DNA from 2 places in the Pseudarthrobacter sulfonivorans genome. Region 2 is predicted to be linked to the other one. Evidence: riboswitches for the same ligand, from Rfam matches in the RefSeq annotation. Region 2 holds a riboswitch; the other holds the start of a gene.
The links. A riboswitch is a leader RNA that binds a small molecule or an ion and turns the genes downstream of it on or off. The one in region 2 is predicted to bind cyclic di-AMP.
Positions count from the first base shown of each region.

Region 1: linked by a shared signal. The riboswitch ahead of AU252_RS20640 (C40 family peptidase) and the one ahead of AU252_RS06855 (hypothetical protein) in region 2 are both predicted to bind cyclic di-AMP.

Region 1 is NZ_CP013747.1:4,538,394-4,545,902, forward strand. It holds gene AU252_RS20635 (protein adenylyltransferase SelO) at 1-1,225, shown strand, start outside; gene AU252_RS20640 (C40 family peptidase) at 1,295-2,137, opposite strand; cyclic di-AMP (ydaO/yuaA leader) riboswitch at 2,141-2,311, opposite strand; gene AU252_RS20645 (hypothetical protein) at 2,526-3,818, shown strand; gene AU252_RS20650 (cupin domain-containing protein) at 3,842-4,222, opposite strand; gene AU252_RS20655 (TraR/DksA family transcriptional regulator) at 4,362-4,724, shown strand; gene AU252_RS20660 (DNA alkylation repair protein) at 4,919-5,353, shown strand; gene AU252_RS20665 (DUF1918 domain-containing protein) at 5,407-5,607, shown strand; gene AU252_RS20670 (NUDIX domain-containing protein) at 5,662-6,186, shown strand; gene AU252_RS20675 (heme oxygenase (biliverdin-producing)) at 6,249-6,917, shown strand; partial or broken gene AU252_RS24840 (DedA family protein) at 6,981-7,247, shown strand; gene AU252_RS24215 (thioesterase family protein) at 7,464-7,509, shown strand, end outside.
Region 2 is NZ_CP013747.1:1,566,699-1,574,207, forward strand. It holds gene AU252_RS06845 (response regulator transcription factor) at 1-390, shown strand, start outside; gene AU252_RS06850 (sensor histidine kinase) at 398-1,951, shown strand; cyclic di-AMP (ydaO/yuaA leader) riboswitch at 2,052-2,204, shown strand; gene AU252_RS06855 (hypothetical protein) at 2,210-2,938, shown strand; gene AU252_RS06860 (HAD-IA family hydrolase) at 3,010-3,708, opposite strand; gene AU252_RS06865 (VOC family protein) at 3,754-4,128, opposite strand; gene upp (uracil phosphoribosyltransferase) at 4,191-4,826, opposite strand; gene AU252_RS06875 (phosphatase PAP2 family protein) at 4,869-5,612, opposite strand; gene tadA (tRNA adenosine(34) deaminase TadA) at 5,685-6,191, shown strand; gene AU252_RS06885 (DNA glycosylase AlkZ-like family protein) at 6,272-7,509, opposite strand, start outside.

The DNA.
Region 1 (7,509 bases), 2.1 Mb from region 2:
CGGCCACCAGTTCGGCGGCTACTCACCGCTGCTCGGCGACGGGCGGGCCCTCCTGCTGGGTGAGGTCACGGACATCCACGGGCAGCTTCGGGACATCCACCTCAAGGGCTCCGGCCGGACACCGTTCGCCCGCGCAGGTGACGGTCTCGCCGCCGTCGGTCCCATGCTGCGCGAGTACATCGTCAGCGAAGCCATGCATGCCATGGGCATCCCCACCACGAGGTCCCTCGCCGTGGTGGCCACGGGCCGACCCGTCCGCCGCGAAACCATGCTGCCCGGTGCCGTGCTCACCCGGGTGGCGAGCAGCCACCTGCGCGTCGGCAGCTTCCAGTTGGCCCGCGTCAACGGCGAGACGGACCTTCTGCGCCGTCTGGCCGATCATGCCATCAGCCGCCATTACCCGGACGCGGCGCTCGCCGGCAAGCCCTATCTCGCGTTCTTCGAGGCGGTCATAGCCGCGCAGGCGTCCCTGGTGGCGCAATGGATGCTGGTGGGCTTCGTCCATGGCGTGATGAACACCGACAACATGGCCATCTCCGGCGAGACCATCGACTACGGTCCCTGCGCGTTTATGGACGCCTTCAACCGCGGCGCGGTCTACAGCTCCATCGACGCGGACGGACGCTACGCCTACGCCAACCAGCCGGTCATTGCCGAGTGGAACCTCACCCGGCTCGCCGAAGCACTCCTGCCCCTGCTCCATGAAGACCAGGACCAGGCCGTGGCGCTCGCCGTGGAATCCCTCGGCGCCTTCCGCACGCTGTACAGCGCTGCCTGGTCAGCCGGCATGAAGTCCAAGCTTGGGCTGCTCCCGGACACGCACGACGACGTCGCGTCGCCCCTGGTGGACGGCGTGCTGGCGCTGCTCCAGGAAGGCCAGGTGGATTACACCTCCTTCTTCCGGCGCCTCGGCTCGGCGGCCCGCGGCACCCCGGAAACTGCGCGGTCCATGTTTGCGGACCCGGGCGCCTTCGACGCCTGGGCCGCACGGTGGCTGGCCCTGGCGCCGGACGCGGACCTGATGGACCGGGTCAACCCCGTCTACATCCCCAGGAACCACCTGGTTGAAGAGGCTCTGGATGCTGCTATTGCGGGCGACCTGGACCCATTCAACCGGTTGGTGGACGTCCTGGCCGATCCGTACACGCAGCGCCCCGGGCTGGAACGCTACGCCGGCCCCGCCCCTGAAGACTTCGGGAGCTACCGGACCTTCTGCGGGACCTGAGCGAACACCAGGGATGGACGACGGCGGCGCGCGGCCGGGTGCCGCCCGCCGCCGTCGAGCATGGTCGGATCACGCTACGCGGACGAAGGACGCTCCGGCGAGCCAGCTGATGGAGTGCACTTCGGTTTTGTAACCGTCCACCCCGCCACTGACTACCTGGCCGTTGCCGGCGTAGACGCCGACGTGGCCGGCCGTGATGACCAAGTCACCGGCGGCCGGAGTGCCCACCACGGTGCCGTACTGGTAGAACTGGCCGGGTGCGAGGTCTCCGACGCTCTTGCCAACGGAGCGCAGTGCCTTCTCCACCATCGCGGTGCAGTCCTGCTGCACTCCGAGCTGCGAATAGGCGGAGGCCAGGATGGGCGCGCCGAGTGAACCTGCCGGAGCCTGGGCCGCCGGTGCGGCGGTGGAGGCCAGGCGGATGCCGGTGTTCGCCGGAGCCGCTGGTGCTGCCGCGGCGGGTGCCGCGGGTGCCGGTGCCGGTGCCGGTGCGGTGTAGCCAGCACCGGGGATCTGGATCTGATCGCCGGGGTAGATGATGGTGGTCAGCGACAGACCGTTGACAGCCAGCACGTCGTTGAGTGCGACGCCGTACTGGGTGGAGATTGCGCCCAGTGTGTCGCCTGCAACGACAGTGTGGACGTTGGCTGCGGCGGGAGCCGGGGCAACTGCGGCCGGGGCGGGTGCGCTGGCCTGGCCCTGAACGTTGACACTCCCGAAGTTGTCCGGGCCGTGGACTCCGGCCTGTGCCGGGGCGCCGACGCTGAACAGCAGGCCGGATGCAGCAACGGCCACAAGGGCCGGCCGGCCGAACGTCAGGGCGCGCGCTTTGGCCGTCGAAGACAGGCCTACAAGCACGGTTGAGCGGTTAGAAACAGCACGGTGGCGTGCGGAAGTGAAATTCTTGGACACGGTTGATCGCCTCTCCCATGCCTGCGGGGTGAGCTGTCGGGTTCGGGTCGGAGATACCCGGCCGGTAGCGGCGCCGCACGGAACGGAGCGATACCGACTTAACCCCAAGGCTTCGCAAGAAGCCGTGGAAACGTGGTTCCCCCGTCCCTGCCAGCTGGAAAGCGACTGGATCCCGGTCAGCGGCAGGGCTCGGCATACTGGCGGGAATGGTCCGGCTTGAGCCGGGCCACCGTTCGACCATAACTTCCAATTATCGGCAATGTCACATTCCGGTAACGGAATGTAGGTGTGAAATCCACCCGTGTTTCAGCGTGGATTCCCTCCTCATCGGTAACGATGTTGCAGGTCAGGCCCCGTAATCCGTATATGCCCGGTAAGCTCACCAACTATGTCCCGGATTGTTCAAAAAATGCGGCTGCCCGCCCTCGCCGGCCTGCTGGCGGTCGCCCTGGCGGGGTCGGCTGCGCTGCTTCCCTCACATGCCGCCGATGACGCGCCGCCGGGCGGCTATCCCTCGTGGCAGGACGTGGAGAACGCCAAGCAAAGCGAGGCCGGCAAAGCGGCAGAGGTCACCAGGATCAACGGGCTGCTGGGCGGACTCCAGACCGAAGCGGAGGCGCTGGGCAATGCGGCCGTAACGTCCGCCGCGGAGTACGCCGTGGCCGAAGCGGCGCTTCAGTCCGCCACTTCCACTGTGGACGCACTGACCGCGCAGACCGCACGCGCCGCGGCCGAACTAGGACAGTACAAGAAGGAAATCGGGGCTCTTGCCGCCCAGTCGTACAAGACCGGTGGCACCAACGTGGGCTTCTTCGTTGCCCTCGACGCCGTGCAGAACAACAGCATCCAAGGCCTGAATATCGTCCAGATCGTCAGCGATAAGACTGCCGCCCTGGTGAACAAATCCGCAGCCGCCGAACGCATTTCCCGCGCCCTGGCCGATCAGGAGCAGACAGCCAGGGCCGAGCGCGAGCGCCTGTCCGGCGAAGCCAGAACCAAGCTCAATGCCGCCCAGTCCGCCCGGCAGGCCATGTCCCGGCAGATCGCGGAGCAGCAGGAGCACGGCCAGGAACTGACCGCGCAGCTGGCCTCCCTCAAGGGCACCACCGCTGCGGTGGAGGGGGAGTTCCGGCAGGGCCAGGTGGCCTTGGCCGCATACGAAACGGCGCAGGCCGCCAAGCGGGCCGCGGCGCAGGAACAGGCACGCCAACAGGCGGAGGCGGCAGCCAAGGCGGCGGCCCTCGCCGCTGCACAGAAACCGGCTCCGGCCCCACCTGCTGTACCGGGAGTGCCCGCCCCGCCTCCAGTCCCGAGCCCGACGCCGGTCCCGCCGCCCGTCGTCGTCGTGCCTTCCGTTCCGGGCGGCGCTGTCAACGACCCCGCGGGCGCCAAGAACTACGCAGCCGGGCAGTTCGGCGCCTACGGCTGGGGCCAGGACCAGTTTCCGTGCCTGGCGTCGCTGTGGACCAAGGAGTCGAACTGGCTGACCACCGCCACCAACCCGTACTCGGGCGCCTACGGCATCGCCCAGTCGCTGCCGGCCAGCAAGTATGCCAGCGCTGGCAGCGACTGGCTCACGAGCTACCGGACCCAGGTCAATTGGGGCCTGTCGTATATCGCTGACCGCTACGGGTCACCGTGCAGCGCGTGGAACCATTCCGTGGCCAACAACTGGTACTGACCTGCCGGGGGAGGGCAGCCGGGTCACGTTCCCGGGGGCTTGGCGAATTCCGCGGCGCTGAAGAATTCAATGCCGACGAAGGCTTCGTCGCCGTCCACCCAGGCGTCATGCCCGGGTGGAATGGTGTACGAATCGCCGGCGCTGATGCTGATCCGGTTGCCACCGGTGGTCTCGACGTTGAGGGCACCGGAAACGCAGTATCCGACGTGGTTGTTCTGGCAGGACTCGGTCTGGACCACCGGCTTGATGCAGTCCGACCAGCGCCAGCCGGGACTGAACGTCAACCGGCCGACCGTGTAGTCGCCCAGGTTGACGACATCCACTTCGGTTTTCTCCGGCCGGCGCTTCTCATCCGGTGTGTTGTGGGACTTGACTGCCAGTTCTGTGACGATGTTTGTAGGCATGACACACAGACTTTCTCTGTTGGTTTTGTGTCCGGCAGCTTTCTGTCCCTGGCTGCCAGACCGCATCTGAGGCGCTTACGCTTGCCAGCATCCTCCCGCCGGCGGCGCTTGTCGAGACCCAAACCACTAGGCTTTTCCCATGCCCGATTTTGAACGGTTCCGGGTCCTGCTGGAAGAAGAGCGCGCCCGGAAACTCGAGCTGCTCCCCGCGCTCCGTGCGGACATCTCCTCGGCGAACGCCGCACGCCAGGATTCCAACGTGGATGACGAACACGACCCCGAGGGTTCCACCATTGCGTTCGAGCTATCGCAGGCCTCGGCGCTCCTGAAACAGAGCATTGCGGGACTTGACCAGGTGGACGCGGCCCTGGCGCGGATTGCGGCGGGCACCTACGGCACATGCGCCGTGTGCGGGGACCCCATCGCGGAGGGACGGCTCGAAGCCCGCCCGTCGACGCCGTTCTGCATCCTCCACGCCGCGGCCGGCCGGCAGGGACGGTAGCGGCGCCATGAACCCAGGTGTCGTGAACTCCAGTGCCGTGACTTCAAGTGCCGTGAGCGGGAGGGTGCTGTGAACGGGCGTGTGCAGGAGGCTGCCGGCTTCTCGATGCCACCCTGCAGAATGAGGGCGCCTGGTACCGGGCGGAGGACGTGGAGGCCCGGGTTGGCGGTGTCCTAGGCTCCTACGGATCGTCGGTGGGAGCCGTACGCGGCACCGTCCGCGACGCCGGCAGGAAGTTCAAGGATCTTGGCCACGATGAAGTGACCGCTTTGGCATCTCTCCTCTGGGGCCGGCCCGGTGCCGGCAGGCGGCCGGTCTATGAGAGGCGGCTCGCCGCCGTGGTGCTGCTGCAGTCCAAGGTTGCCCTCCTTCGCCACTCTGACCTGACCCGGCTGGAGGGCTTCATCAGAACCGCGCAGACCGGTGAGCTGGTGGACCCCCTGATTGCCGACGTTGTGGTTCCGTTGCTGCAGGGACTGGGCGAAAGCGGCCGCCAGCGCGCCGACGTCGTCATCACCCGCTGGCACCAGGACCCCGACGATGCGCTGCGCCACGCTGCCCGGCTCATCGCGTCTCAGGGACCTGACCTGCAGCGCATTTCCGGGAACCGCGGCGCGGAACGCGACTGACCCCTGTTCCCCGGTCCCCGTCAGTCGTACTCTGGGGCTTGGAGGTGATTGCCATGGAGGCAGCGCAGGGCGACAGGATTATCGTCCGGGGGAGGACCGTTGGATCTTCGGACCGGCACGGCGTGATCGTGGAAGTCCGTGGTCAGGAAGGTCATCCGCCCTACCTGGTCAGGTTCGACGACGGACACGAAACCGTTATGTACCCGGGCGGTGATTTCGCCGTCGAACGCGGACACGCGGGACAGGCCGGCTGACCCGCCGCGGGCGGCCGCGCGTCCGGGCCACCGGGCACCTGTCAGACTGGTGGCATGGATCACTCCTTGGCTGCCACGTCCCCTGACGCGAACCTCACAATTCCGCCGGTCCGGACCGGTCCGCGGGACCCCGGTGACGCCTGGGTGGAGGGCGGCCGCGGCAAGTTCTGGGGCAGGTTCGGTGCCGCCGGCGTGCTGGCTTATGACCCCGGCAAGGGCGTTCTCCTGCAGCACCGCGCGCTGTGGAGCCATAACGGTGGTACCTGGGGATTGCCCGGCGGAGCATTGCACCAGGGCGAGGACGCAGTCACCGGGGCCCTCCGCGAGGCGCACGAGGAAGCCGCGGTACCGGCCGCGGATGTGAGAGTCCTCTTCACGTCTGTGCTGGACGTCGGCTACTGGTCCTACACCACCGTTGTGGTGCTGGTGACCGCGCCTTTTGAGCCCGTGATCAGCGATCCGGAAAGCCTCGAACTCCAGTGGGTTCGGTTGGACGAGGTGGACGCAAAGGAGCTCCATCCCGGTTTTGCAACATCGTGGCCGGACCTGCGGACGCGCATGCTGGAAGGGCGGGATTAGGGTTGCCTAAGTGCGGTGCGCCATAATGGTGTTCCGACCCCCTGCTGCGCGTGAGGAAGAACATGACCGCCCCGCTCTCCGTGTTGCTCAAACAGTCCACCAGTGCGGCCCACGAAGAGGCCGAGTCGTCCCCGTTTATGGGCGACCTGCTCGAGGGCAGGCTGGACGCGGCCGCCGTCGCTGCCCTCACTGCCCAGCTGTACACGGTGTACGGTGCCATGGAATCGGTGGCGCGGTCCGAGTACGGTTCTGATCCGCTGCTGGCAGGGTGCCTGGACCCCGCCCTGGAACGCATGCCTGCCCTCGAGGCGGACATGGCGTTCCATTACGGTGCCGGTTGGCAGGACCGGCTGGCGGACGGCCGGATTGTCACCGTCCCGGCCACCACGGCCTACGCCACCCTGATCCGCGAACACCACAGTGCCGAGTTTATGCTCGCCAACCACTACGTCCGGCTGCTCGGGGACCTGTCGGGCGGGCAGATCATCCACCGCCTGGTCCAGCGGCACTACGGAATCCCGGACGACGGCCTGAACTTTTACCTCTTTCCCGGTATCGGGAAAATGAAGCAGTACAAGGACGGCTACCGGCTCCGGCTGGACGCCCTGGCGCTGGACAAGGACGGGACCGAGGAGGTGCTCGCGCACGCCGCCCATGCCTTCCGGCTCAACGGCGACATCTTCGCGGACCTGCAGCTCGCCGTCGGGGCCCGACCGCAGCCCGCGGCCTGACCCATGGACCAGTTCCTGGATCTGCCCTTCGGCGTGGCGGCGGCCAGCCTGTTCGCCATTGTTATGCTGCGCGTGAATGCGACGTACTGGATCGGCCGGGGAGCGGCAGCCGGGATGGAACACACGCGGTTCGCGTCGTCCTGGAACGGCCAGCGGGCCGGCCAGGCGAAGGCGCTCGTCCGCCGGTGGGGACCGTTCGCCGTGACCCTTTCGTTCCTGACCATCGGCCTGCAGACGGCCGTCAACCTCGCCGCCGGTGCTGCGAAGATGCCGCTGCGGCGCTACCTTCCCGCCGCCGTCGCCGGTTCCATCCTCTGGGCCCTGATCTATGCCACCATCGGGCTCGCCGCGGTTGAGGCGTGGCTGGCGCTGGTAGCCAGGTCCCCGTGGGGGCTTGCCGTGCTGGCCGCCGCGGCCGCGGGACTTATCGCGTGGCTGCTGGTACGACGGCGGCGCCAGCCGCAGGGGAGCGCTGCCGAGCAGGCGGAGGCGGGCACAGCAGATAAGGTGGGAAGAGCCGCACACGAACAAGCGAAAGGGTCAATGTTGACTGCTGCACTCCCGGACCTGGCCGACGGTGACTACTACTACC
Region 2 (7,509 bases):
GACTACGTGACCAAGCCGTTCAGCATGGAAGAGGTCCTGCTGCGGCTGCACCGCCTGGTCCAGCGCTCCGGCGTTGCCGCGATGGACACTGCCGAACTTGTGGTGGGCGATCTTATCCTCAACATCGACACCCGCGAAGTGACCCGTGCGGGCGACGCCCTCCAGCTCACCGCCACCCAGTTCGAGCTGCTCCGGTACCTCATGGAGAACCCCAAACGCGTCATCAGCAAAGCCCAGATCCTGGACCGCGTCTGGAACTATGACTTCGGCGGCCAGGCCAACATTGTGGAGCTCTACATCTCCTACCTGCGCAAGAAAGTGGATGCAGTGCACCCGCCCATGATCCATACCGTGCGGGGCGCCGGCTACGTCATCAAGCCGGCTGAGTAGCAGCTCCATGTCCTCGCCGCGAGCAACCCCAGCACCAGCCCGGAGCTGGCTGAAACCGGACACCTGGCATCTGCGCACGCGCCTGATCCTGTTGGCCATGGCCCTGCTGGTGGCCATCTGCGGCGCCGTGGGGCTGTTCAGTTACGCGTCCATGGATTCCTTTCTCACCGGGCAACTGGATCAACAGCTGAGCCAGGCCGCCAAACGCTCGAACGATCCGGGCCGCCCGCCCCTGGGCGGATTCAACGGCAGGCCGGACCCGCTTGACTCCCGCGGGCAGAGTGTCGGAACGCTGAATGCGCGGATCCTGGACGGCCAGATCCCCAGTGGCGGTTTCCTGGACTCGGACACCACGCGCCTGGCCCTCGACGCCGAGGACAAGCAGACCCTGCTGGCGCTGACGCAGTACGGCCTTCCCGTGAACCGCTCGCTGTCCAACGGGGATTACCGGATTGTGGCCGTGCAAACCGGCTACGGCGATGTCCTTGTCACGGGCCTTCCGCTCGCCGCGAAGGAGAGCACGCTGGCATCGCTTGTGTGGACCTTTGTGTTTGTCTCCTTGGGCGGCCTGGCGCTGATCGGACTGGCGGGAACCGTGCTGATCCGGCGCACCATGAAGCCTCTGGAGCAGCTTTCCGAGGTTGCAACCCGGGTGGCCCGGCTCCCTCTGGACGCGGGCGAGGTGGCACTCGCGGTGCGCGTCCCGCCGTCGAACTCCAATCCCGGAACCGAAGTGGGCAGCGTAGGGCACGCCCTCAATCTGATGCTGGACAACGTCGCCAACGCACTCGAGGCGCGGCAGCGGAGCGAGACCAAGGTGCGGCAGTTTGTTGCCGACGCTTCCCATGAGCTGCGCACCCCGCTGACCGCCATCCGCGGGTACACGGAGCTGATGCGGATGACCGAGGACTTCACGCCGGACGGCCGGAAATCCCTGGCCCGGGTCCAAAGCCAGTCCGAACGCATGACCACCCTGGTGGAGGATCTGCTCCTGCTTGCCCGGCTCGATGAGGGCCAGCCCCTGAAGCTCAGCGAAGTAGACCTCACACAACTCGTGATCGAAACCGTCAGTGACGAGAAGGTCATCGCCCCGGACCACCACTGGCGCCTTGAACTGCCTGACGAGCCGCTCGCCGTCACGGGTGATGGGTCCCAACTGCGTCAGGTGCTTGTCAACCTGCTCTCCAATGCGCGCAAGCACACGCCACCGGGGACCACGGTGGTCACCGCTGTCACGAAGTCTGCCAATGGCGGCGCAGCGGTGACGGTAACGGACGACGGCGGGGGCATCCCTGCGGAATTCGTTGACCACGTTTTCTCCCGGTTTGCCCGCGCAGACGCGGCGCGCAAGGGTACGGCGCCGGCCTCGGGCGCCGGGGCGTCCGAAGGCACTAGCGGCTTGGGCCTGTCCATTGTCCAGTCGATCATGGAGGCCCACGGCGGGAGCGTGGAAGTGACATCGCGGGCCGGACGGACGGAGTTCGCGTTACTCTTCCCTGCCGGCGCGCTGGCGCGACCCACTGACACCCGAGCCCAGCAAGGCGACACACCGTCGTCGTGATTCCTGTTACCAAAATGTGACTTAAGCTTCCAGCTCCTGTAGCGTCGATGAGGTGTGGTTCCCGTTTGGGCCGCATATCCGGATGACGCCAAGCTCTGCCGCTTCCCGGATTCCGTTTTCAGAGGCAGAGGCGGGGGACCCACCGTCCCGGGCACCAAGTGCCCTTTGGGGTTAAGCCAACACGTGATTGTGCCGTGTGGCCGGATGCCCTCATCCGAACCCGACAGCTAACTCCGCAGGTGTGAGAGGCGATCCATCATGTCTGAATTCAAGGTAGAACCGCGCCCGCAGGGCGACAACAAGTCCGATAGCCACCGCAAGCAGACCCGCTTCGGCGCAGCTATGTCCCCACTTTCCAAGGCCGCCCGGATTCCCTCCGTGGGCAAGCGCGTCGCGGTGTTCGCCACCGCGTGCGCCCTGTTGGTCGGTGTAAGCGCCGCAGCACACGCTTCCGAGTCGGCCTCGCTTGCGGCCAGCGCCAACCAGGCCGCCGAAGAAGAGAACGCCCAGTCGAAGCTCAGCTTCGAAGCGGCTGAGATCCAGGCCCCGGCCACTCCGGAAGCGGCTCCGGCTGAAATCAACGTCGCGCCCCAGGCCGCCGATCCGGCACCTGCCCCGGCACCGGAACCCGCTGCCGCTCCTGCTCCGGCCCCCGAGCCTGCCCCTGTTGTGGCCGTCAACGATCCCGCAGGAGCCCAGGCGTACGCGGCGGGGCAGCTGGCAACCTACGGCTGGTCCGCTGACCAGATGCAGTGCCTGCAGACGCTGTGGACCAAGGAATCCGACTGGACCACCACGGCCACCAACGCCAGCAGCGGCGCGTACGGCATCGTCCAGTCATTGCCCGCTGAGAAGATGGCGAGCGCCGGCGCGGACTACGTCACCAACTACCGCACGCAGATCAACTGGGGCCTGAACTACATCCAGGAGCGCTACCAGTCACCGTGCGGCGCGCTGAACTTCCACTTGTCGCACAACTGGTACTAGGCCGACTGAGCGGCGCCGGCGGCTGGCGTCGCTGAGCTGCGCCGGCGGATCACGAAAGCGATCCGCCGGCGTCAAAGCCGGAAAGAAATGAGCTGCCGTCCCGCGGCGTCCGTTTCCACGGAGGCGGTCACGGCACGGTAATCCGCGATATGCAGCACGCCTGCCGGCAGCTCGCCCGCATTGGGACCCACGGCCACCGTCCGGATACCGGCGGCAACGCCTGCCGCGATTCCGGCGGGCGCATCCTCGAACACCACGGCGTCCTCCGGATTGACGCCCAGCAGACCGGCGGCCATCAGATAGCCTTCCGGGTGCGGCTTGCCCCGTGTGACCAGGTCCGCCGTCACGGCCGTGGCCGGCATGTCCAGCCCGGCAGCGTCCATGCGGATGTCCGCCAGGGTCCTGTCCGCTGAAGTCACCAGCGCCACTGCCTGGGCCGGGAGGCTGCGAAGCAGGTCGGCAGCCCCCGGCAACGCGATGATACCGGCTGTCCGCACCCGTTCCATGGCGCCCAGTTCCGCAGTGAGCGCTACGACGTCGGCTCCCTCCGGCGCGAACCGGCGTACGGTATCGGCAGCCTGGACGCCGTGCGAAGTGCGCAGGATTTCGGCGATGTCCAGGCCGTACCGGGCCGCGAATTCTCCCCAGACCTCCTCCACTACTGCCGTGGAGTCCACCAGTGTGCCGTCCATATCGAAAAGAACGGCCCGGCAGGTCAGTGTTCGTGTGGCGGCAGGTGCTCGTGTGGCGGCAGGTGTGGGGATGTTCATGCTGCCTATTTTGCCTTAGCCGTCGCGACCCCAGGCGCCGCGCCCTTAGGCGTCACGGCCCGGGATGTACTGCACCGCCCACTTGTTTCCGTCGGGATCCGCGAAATAGACGAAGTGCCCCCAGGCCTGGATGTCTATGTCGCTGACCTCCACACCGTTGCCCTTGAGGTGGTCGTGGGCAGCCTGGATGTCGCTGACCACCATCTGCAGGCTTGGGGCCGTACCCGGAGGGGCGTCATTGAGGCCCTCGCCAATACAGATGGAGCAGGCGGATCCCGGCGGGGTCAGCTGGACGAAGCGGATGCCATCCATGGGCCGCTCGTCGAAATCCGGGTTGAATCCAACTTTGTTGACGTAGAAATCCTTGGCGCGGTCAACGTCGGATACGGGCACAAAAACGAGTTCAAGTTTCCAGTCCATGCGCCACAGGCTAACGGCGGCGGCAGGAAAGCGGAAGACTTGAATCCTTGAGCAGCCCCGTCCTAGCCGGCGATGCCGTACAGGCGGTCTCCGGCGTCGCCCAGCCCGGGAACGATGTAGGACTTCTCGTCGAGCCGTTCGTCAATGGAGGCCAGCACGATGGTGACGTTGGCCTCGGCCAGTTCCTCTTCGAGCTTGGCCAGGCCTTCCGGCGCGGCCAGGAGGCAAATGCACGTGACGTCGGAGGCTCCGCGCTTGAACAGGAACTTGATGGCTTCGCGCAGGGTTCCGCCGGTGGCAAGCATCGGATCCAGCACAAAGATCTGCCGGTCCGTCAGGTTCTCCGGGAGCCGCTCCGCGTAGGTGATGATGTCCAGGGTTTCCTCATCGCGGGCCATGCCCAGGAAGCCCACCTCAGCGGTGGGGACCAGCTTGGTCATGCCCTCGAGCATGCCGAGCCCGGCGCGCAGGATGGGAACCACCAGAGGCGTGGGCTTGGTGAAAGCGGTGCCCACTGTGGTGCTGACCGGCGTCTCGATGGTGACCGGCTGGGTGCGGACCTCACGGGTGGCTTCGTAGGCCAGTAGGGTCACCAGCTCTTCCGTCAGCTGCCGGAAGACCGGTGACGGAGTGTTCTTGTCCCGCAGGACGGTGAGCTTATGGGCGACCAGCGGGTGGTCCACAACGAGAGTGCGCATGCGTCAAAACTATCACCCGCGCGGGCAGCGTCCGGCCGGGAATCAGCTCGACGGATCGTCCCGCAGGGCGGGGTGTTCGAACGTGGGGGCCGGGCCCGCGTGCTCCCGTTTCCGCAGCACGTGGAACAGCCGGTGCGCCAGGATCACCATTCCCACCCAGGCAAGGCCAAGGAACCAGCCGGCCATCACATCCGTCAGCCAGTGGTGGCCCAGGAACACCCTGCTCAGGCCCATCGCGATGAAGAAGATCACCCCGGCGGTGATGGCCGTGATGCGCGCCCACAGCATCTCGAACTGAAGGCACATCACGTACACCAGGACACCGATCACCACCGTCGTGTTCAGGGTGTGGCCGCTGGGGAAGGACGGCGAAGTCTCGTACGGCGGGACCGCTTCGGAATGGTCCGGGCGGGTGCGGCCCACCAGCCGCTTGCCCACCGTCGTTGCCAGTGTGGAGACGGCCGCTGCGCCGCCCACCAGGATGATGGGCCGCCAAGTCCGGCTCAGGAACGTGAGCCAGGCCGTCAGGATGCTCGCCAGAATGGGCATGCCGATGCCCCCGCCGATGTTGGTAAATGCCGTTACTCCGGCGGACAGCGCGGGGCTACGCAATTCCTGGGACAGTTCCAGCGCGGGCAGGTCCAGGGCGGCCAGTCCCTCTTCGTCCACCACGTTGTTATAAACCTCGGCGCCCAGCAGTGCCATGGTCATCACCAGTGCTCCCCCCACCAGCATCGTGATCCACAGCGCGGCATATGGTTTGAACCATTGGCCCAGACGGTCCATGAATCTGTCCACGATGCCTCCCCGGCGTCAATGCTTTGTAGGCTGGATATCCTTCGAAACTATCATTGAGCCATGGTCGCCGCAGAAAAGAACCACCTCGAATGGATGGGTCTTGCCCTGGACGAAGCCCGGCGCGCGCTGGCCACCGAGGACGTGCCCATCGGCGCGGTAGTAATTGGGCCCGACGGCGCCGTGCTGGGTTCCGGACGGAACCAGCGGGAAGAGCTGGGAGACCCGACTGCCCACGCGGAGGTGGTGGCCATCCGGCAGGCGGCTGACCGGTTGCGTGCCTTGTCCAAGCTCGACGGCGGCACCGGGGACGGCTGGCGGCTGGCCGACTGCACGCTCGTGGTGACTCTGGAGCCGTGCGCCATGTGCGCCGGCGCGGTGGTCCTGGCCAGGATTCCCCGCGTGGTCTTCGGTGCCTGGGATGAGAAAGCCGGAGCGGCGGGCTCGGTATTCGATATCCTCCGCGAGCGCCGGCTCAACCACTGGGTTGAGGTGTACGGCGGGGTCAGGGAAGAGGAGTGCGGAGCGATCCTCAGGGACTTCTTCGCAGTGCACCGCAGCCAGCTGTGACGGGTCGTGCTGTGACGGGTCGTAGGGGGCTGCAATTCGTCTCGGGCCTGCTGTAGCGCTCTCACCTGCCTGCACGACTCTCAGCCTGCGGCATCCAGGGCGTCGATCCTGTCCTGGCGCGAGGCCGGCGAGTCCAGGCTGAACGAGCGGAAGTCCCCCAGCTCGTCCCGGATCCAGGCCTCTACCTCGGCGATGCGCCGGGATACTGCGGGTGTGGCCCCGTCAAAGAGCCAATAGGCAATCCGTGATTTCCCGGGATCGTATTGCCACAGCCCGATGATCCGGCCGCGGTCGAAGATGGGATGATCCGGCAGGTCAGCCTGCAACGCCAACGTGGACCCCAGGACCTGCTTACCCTTGTCCTGCTCGGCAAACAGATCCCCCGAGTTCCTGCGGAGCAGGACCAACGAATCCGTGCCGGCCAGCAGCTGAATCTGTTCCTCCGCCGGCGCCTCGAACGACGCAAGCCGCCCGACGTCGTCGGGCATCATCCACAGCACCTCACCGTTGGCGGTGGGAACCTCCACCGCCCCAGTGGCGGCCAACGCTGCCTTCGTGTGGGCCAGGGTGAACCCGGTGAACCATTGCGACTGCTTGACCGTGGCGCCGCCAGTCCAGCCGAGATAGCGCTGCAGCAGGAGGCTGCGGGCGGCTTCGTCGTCCATGGCGGTGGGCGGCAAACCCCACAGTGTGTAGGCGTAGCGCTGCTGATCCAGCCGGCCGTTGGCGGGCACGCGCCGGATCCGGCCGTCCGCCTGGAGGAGGCCCAAGGCCGTGGGCAACGTGGTGGCCGCGCCCTTCTTTTTGCCCTCCTCGCCGAGGTTCCGGACCGAATCGCCCAGGAGATCCTTGAGCTGTTTGGGGTCCAGCGGGTGGCCGGCCTCGGCGAGGGCGTGGAGGATCTCCTCCTCCAGCAGCGTGATCTCGCCGCGCTCGACGCCCATTCTTGCCAGCACACGGAACGGCGCCACGGCAGCGTCCCGGCCAATCTGGAGGCCCCACGCGAAGTCCTCCTGTCCCAGCACATAGGTGCAGCCGCGGGCGGTGGGCAGCTCATGGATGTTCAGCGACAGGACGTCGGCATCCGCCCGCTCACGGCTAGTGCCGGCGCGGGCAAAGAGCGTGAGGTACGGGTTGGCGCCGCCGACGGAACGGGCCCAGCCCGCTCTGCTAAACACGTCGGCGGCATCCGCGCCCTGGAATGTGCCGTCGAGGCCCTGCTTGTGCCAGGCCCATGCCCTGAGGAGCTCCGGAGTGAGCACCTGAGGATCCGGGGCATCTTGGCTCGGGGCATCTTGGCTGAAGGATTGTGGGGTCA